2 regions of the Alkalibacterium putridalgicola genome follow, and region 1 is predicted to be linked to the other one. Evidence: riboswitches for the same ligand, from Rfam matches in the RefSeq annotation. Region 1 holds a riboswitch; the other holds the start of a gene.

The links. A riboswitch is a leader RNA that binds a small molecule or an ion and turns the genes downstream of it on or off. The one in region 1 is predicted to bind thiamine pyrophosphate.
Region 2: linked by a shared signal. The riboswitch ahead of AB4027_RS01530 (YkoF family thiamine/hydroxymethylpyrimidine-binding protein) and the one ahead of thiT (energy-coupled thiamine transporter ThiT) in region 1 are both predicted to bind thiamine pyrophosphate.

The regions. Positions count from the first base shown of each region.
Region 1 covers NZ_CP162615.1:1,622,668-1,625,781, forward strand. Annotated here, with positions in the region: gene cls (cardiolipin synthase) at 1-695, opposite strand, end outside; gene thiT (energy-coupled thiamine transporter ThiT) at 784-1,347, opposite strand; TPP riboswitch at 1,427-1,533, opposite strand; gene AB4027_RS07660 (ribonuclease J) at 1,550-3,114, opposite strand, start outside.
Region 2 covers NZ_CP162615.1:283,823-286,936, reverse strand. Annotated here, with positions in the region: gene AB4027_RS01540 (ABC transporter ATP-binding protein) at 1-734, opposite strand, end outside; gene AB4027_RS01535 (ECF transporter S component) at 727-1,314, opposite strand; gene AB4027_RS01530 (YkoF family thiamine/hydroxymethylpyrimidine-binding protein) at 1,311-1,940, opposite strand; TPP riboswitch at 1,982-2,085, opposite strand; gene AB4027_RS01525 (mechanosensitive ion channel family protein) at 2,249-3,114, opposite strand, start outside.

The DNA of each region.
Region 1 (3,114 bases):
CCGTCAATCACCACGATTTTCCTATGGTTTCTATAATTCAGTCTTAAATTGATAAGAAAAAAGCGGGAGCCAAAAAAAGGTTCCGCCTGACCGCCATATTGACGCAGACCATCAAAAAAATGCTTACCCAGTACTCTTGCACCCACAGGATCATAGAGTACCCTTACTTTAACACCTTGCTTTGCACGGTCTTCCAGTGCTTTAAGCAGTTTCTTTCCTATCGAGTCCCCCCGAAATATATAATAGGTCACATGGATATGATCTTTTGCTTTTCTGATATCTTCCAGCATCTGATCAAATTTATCATTGCCGTCATTTATCAGTTTCACTTTATTTCCTTTTGTCAGAACTGCCTGATTCCCGTTTAGAAATAACTGGATAAGTTCAAAGGTCTTGTCCTGATACTTGGATTCAGGGACATCAAGATTTTCTGTTTCTATCAACTTTTTCTGTGACTCAACTAACTGGACCATTCCGATACGTTCCTGAGATTGAATATCAAATATTTTTTCTTTTGATATTTTCCTCCCTAAAAACAAGTAAATGACGAACCCAAAGCCTGGCAGCATGATGATCACCAGCAGCCAGGCCCATATCGCTGCAATATCTCTTTCTTTTTCACGAAAAACGGTAAATATGGCTAAGGCTGAATTTAATAGGATAGTTATCCAAAAAAGTGCAGAAATAATGTCCATGTTTGACTCCTTCTAAAAACCTTCATTTCTTTTAGTTTACATTAGCTCTGCACTCTCTGTCTAGAAATATAGACGGTTATCTGACTCATTATTTTTTCGGATGAAAGATAACAGGTGAATTTCTATAAAGTATCAGCATGACGATCATAGTCACAAATCCGGTCACCAGCATACTTAAACCGTTCATAACGAGTGAAAACAATACCGCACTCATTCCCCAGAGAGCATAATCCCCCCAGAAGATCCAGCCGGCGATAAAATGCCAGAAATAGCGTCCTAGAGCTCCGAAAAAGACGGCGACGAGAATGTAAAATTGAACAGTTTTGTGATTATTTAAAGAAATATTCTTCAGTATGTCTTTACTGTAGAAGCCGGCCAGTCCAACAAAGGCATAAGCCAGCGTATATTCGATCATGACCTGATAAATATTCAGCATGTATACTGAACCAGTGACAAAATGCAGAAGCCCCCAAAGAAAACCAGCATACAGGCCCGGTACGAGTCCTCTTCTGATCGCATAGAATGTCAGTGGAATCATTCCTAGAGAGACACTGAATGATGATCCGATACCTGTCGGAATAAATGATAAAACCATCGCTATCGCGGCAAATAATGTCCCTTCCAAATAAATACGCAGTTTTCTGTTTTGCATAAAAAATCTCCTCCATAGTCTATAACTGAACTAGGAGGAGATTTCAGGCTTACCTGAGCTAGAAACCCAGAAGCTTTAGTTCTCACATCAAGTACTCTTCCTACGCACGCATTAACGTACAGGTTCAAAGGGTCTAAACTTTCAGTTCACTCTCAGTCAATATCATTGACTCCCCTAGTACAGTATGATTATTTAATTAAATTTATCTGTTGAAGCGTCTGTTCTGATTGACTTCCATGATAACAGGAAGAATGATCGGACGTCTCTTTGTTTTTTTCCATAAATGACTATTCAATGCTTCTCTTATATCATGTTTGATCGAACCCCAGTCGAAGTCATTGTGCTTGAGGTTCTTCTTCACGATGTCTTTAACAATGTCAGAAGATTCGTCTATCAAGTCCTGACTTTCCTTAACAAAGACGAAGCCTCTTGTAACAATATGCGGATTTGAGACGATTTTCTGTTTCTTACGGTCGATCGTCACTACGGCAACAAAGATCCCGTCTTCAGACAACAGACGTCTGTCACGCAGGACGATATTTCCGATATCCCCGATGCCGATACCATCGATCAGTGTGTTATCTGCAGATACTTGTCCACTTTGAGTCATTTTATTTTTAGAATAGCTTACGACGTCCCCGTTGCTCAAGATGAAGATGTTCTGATAAGGAATACCTGTTTCATGAGCTAAATCGGCATGCGCAGCCAGCATTCTATACTCACCCTGGATAGGAATGAAATAGGTCGGTTTCAGCAGGTTGATCATTAACTGCAGATCATTTGGCGTGGCATGTCCAGAAGCTTTCATATTATCTGAAATCTGTTTCACCGTAGCTCCTGCACGGTAGATCAAGTTTTCAGTTTCTGCAACCATCACTTCCATTGCTATAGAAGGACTTGTCGCAATAAAAATCAGATCCCCCTCTTTAATGTTGACTTGAGGGTGGCTGCCTGCGGCCATACGATTGAGGGTTTTGATCGGTTCACCTGCAGCTCCCGTTTCAAGAACCAGCACCCGATCATCATCATATTTACCGATCTGGTCGACCGGTACGATCAGGTCTTCATCCGGCAGTGTCAGTTTATTCAACTTCATAGCTGTTTCAAGTATAGCTTCAAGATTCTTTCCGGTTATAAACACTTTTCGATTGGAGCGATGTGCCGCATTCAATACCTGCTGGATACGCAGAATGTTACTGGCTACAGCCGCTACAATGATCCTGCCTTCAGTGTTCTGGAATGTATCCAGAACTTCTTCCTGAACCTTTTTCTCAGAAACGTTTTCATATGGGCTTTCTGCTTCTCCCGAATCACTCAGCAGTGCGAGGACGCCTTCTTTACCTAAATCGGCTATTTGAGACAAATCGCTGCTGTACATATCCTGGGCACTTTGATCAAACTTAAAGTTACCGGTGTAGACGATGTTTCCTTCTTCAGTCTGCACAGCGATCCCCATAGAGTCGGGAATAGTATGTGTTGTACGGAAGAATTTGACCAGCGTACCGTTAAAATCGATTTCCGTTTTCTCATCAATGACGTGATAGTCATCAAATGAGGGTGTCAGGCTCGATTCATTCACAAATAATTTAGCCAGTTCGATCGTCAGTTCTGAACCGAATACGGGTACTTCAAATAAATCAAGGAAATAAGGCAGTGCTCCGATAGCATCTTCGTGGCCATGTGTCAGAAAGACACCGGCTATTCTGTCTTTATTCTCTTCTAAATAACTAAAATCAGGAATAACGGCATCGATACCGAAAAGTTCAT
Region 2 (3,114 bases), 1.2 Mb from region 1:
TCCACAAGGAGTCCCGCCTCAGTCAGAAGTCTGTTTTTCTGTTCTTCTGAACCGATCAGCGACAGGTCGTGAAGCTGCTGCTTGTCGTCGAGCATGAGCCAGCGGTCGACCCAGTCCCACCTTTTTATATGGTGATCGATGATGATGATCGCTTTCCCTTTATCCGTCAGTTCTTTCATATAGCGGATATAGTCCTGCATCGTGTCTTCATCCACATTTGCGAACGGTTCATCCATGATGTATAAAGGAACATCCACCAGGTCCGCACAGACAAAGGCCGCACGCTGCAGCTCACCGCCTGACAGATCATCAAAGGACCGGTCCAGCAGATAGGTCAGATTGAAGTGTCCGGCTTTTGCTTCGATGATAGCATCCATTTCTTTTGCATCGACACGGCTGTTTTCCAGACAGAAGACCATCTCTTCGCGCAGGGTCTTCATACTGAAAGACAAGCGGGCATGCTGGAAAATCGTCCGGACAGACGTTGACCGTTCAACGACCGACTGGTGATGGACGTCTTCATCATTGATCTTGATATGCGAAACGATCTGCTTCCCGCCATTTTCCGGAAAGTAGCCGTTAATAACATTAGCCAGGGTACTTTTCCCGCTGCCGCTACCTCCGCAGAGCAGGATGATTTCACCAGGAAACAGGTCAAAACTGACCGAATCCAGACGCTTTTTTCCGCCGATCTGAAAGGACAAGTCTTGAACAGATAAGGTCGGCTTACTCATTGACCTCACCAGTATCAAGGTTCTGATTCAAAATGCCCGCTTCATCCAGTTTGTCGCAGATGAGCTTGGACAGATAGCCTGTGAAGAATAACGAACTCAACAGACGCACCACGAATATCGCCGCAACGATCCGCCAGTCCATGGCCAGGTAGTTGCTTCTGAAACCAGTCCAGAGAAAGGACAGCAATGTGGCAGAAAACGCAGAAAGCATGGTGATTCGATAAGAATACTTTTCATATTTGGTAAAGGTGAACGGCAGCTCCACACCCACACCCTGGATAAAGGCAGAGACCAAGACCATGACACCGAACATGTTGCCTAAAAGGACTTCGATCAATGCCGCGATCACTTCGGTCACGATCCCGACGACAGGTTTCCGGATGAGATAGGTCGTGATGATCGCCGCCATGAACCAGATGCCGTAAAACGGTTCATAACCCAGTATCCCTAAGCCCATAGGCGTCAGTACTGTCGTCAAAGCGGTGCCGGCATAGACAGCCAGAAGATAGATGATCCCGAACAATACAGAAATCAGGGCCATCAGCAAATAGTCACGCAAGGTCAGTTTGTTTTTATTCATTTGACTTCTCCTTCCGGTACGTTGCAGAGAAGAGTGAACTGGCTGACATAGTGACTGACTTCCTTGCCGACAGTGTTCGAGACGTATTCCAGGTAGTCAAAGACGTCCTGAACGCTTCCGCCCAAGTTGGTCCCGTAGTGGCCGGAGCCTGTCACGACACCGCGGTCGATCCCTTCGTTGACGACCTTTTCGATCGTGCCCATGTAGTTGTCTGAGCCCATCGGATAAAGGGCAAATTTCCCAATGACTGGAAAATCGATGTCCTGCGTTTGTTCTTTATTTACTCGCGGATTTTCGAGTGCGAGCGTATAATCGCTGTCGCTGTCACCAGGGCACCCTTTGGAAACCGTTGCTTCCAGCGTCATGTGCACGCCTTCTCTGTGAGCATATACATACGCGGCTTTCAGTGCATCGAACACCGCTTCTTCTTTTCCGCGATAAACCGTTGAGATATGGTCCGTTTCCGCCCATACTTTCGATAAATCGACTTGCTTTATTGCATCTAGAATAATCGCGACAAAATCATCACTCATCGGTGACAGATTGAATCGCGCGCCTGTAATTCCCATAGTGGAACCAGGCTTTCCAGCAGAACATTTTCCGTAGTTGACATAGTTTTTTGACATGAAAAAAACTCCTCCTAACGAAAAAAATCCATAGGAAAGAGCCATCAATATATAGATCTCCCTACGCAGCCATTACGCTGATCAGGTTACTGGTCTGATATACATCACTCTCAGCCTTCTTGAAAAGACTCCCAGGATCATTCGTATTTAATTTTTTTGGTACATGAAGACTATAACAAGTGAAACGTATAAACGCAACACAAACTTTTAAATGTCAGAGTATGTTTTGTCCCTTAGGCAGAACTTAGCTGCTTTCAGTCCTTCTTATACACCCTGTTCAAGATGAGTGATCAGGCGTATACGTCTGATCATTCATCCCTCTCATATCTGTTCCACTCCCTATTTTTCTCATGCACGATCTCAAATGTTTCCGAGGCTAATTCAATTTTGTCCGCAACGTCTTTAAATTGTTCAAGAATTTTCGTAAACATACGGTCTCTGATTACCCGACGCTCTCTTGTGTTGACCACATATCTTAAACTTAAAGTTATCCAGTTATCATCAAAAGAAATGTAGATTTGCGGTTTTAATGAGGCACTTTCTATCCGGTACCGCCTTTTCATTTCAGTCCACTCCGCTTCAGCACGAGCATTGTAAGTTCCTATCGTATCCACGGCGATCCCCATGACGATTTCTTTGGCTAATATAATATCCGAGCCGAAATGCAGCGGGATATGGATTTCGTCCCATATAAACTCGAATTCAGAAGAGTAATTATAGACGGGAGACGTAAAGATATAACTGTTGGCAACACGTACCGTACGGCCAGAATACTGATCCCCATCGACCCACTCGCCTAATTCCATCAGTGTTGTACGGAGCAGACCGATGTCAACGACATCCCCTCTTGTTCCTCCCAGAAGTATGCGGTCACCGGTTTTAAAAAAGTCTCCGAACATGATCGCGAACCAGCCTGCAAAACTGACGATGACTTCCCTTAGTGCATAGGTGACCCCCGCACCCGCAAGCCCGATAGCTGTTGTAAAACCGGTCAAATCGCTTCCGAATATATAGATAAAGGAGAGTCCCAATAGGAAGTTGGTCACCCACCTGCCGATTTTTCTAGTGACATACCATTTATCTGAGCCCTTGAACCGCTTATACAGTCTATTCAGCGTAAACCGTCTAATAATAAGGACCAGAGCAACGATTAAAATAAATATGATGATATTCG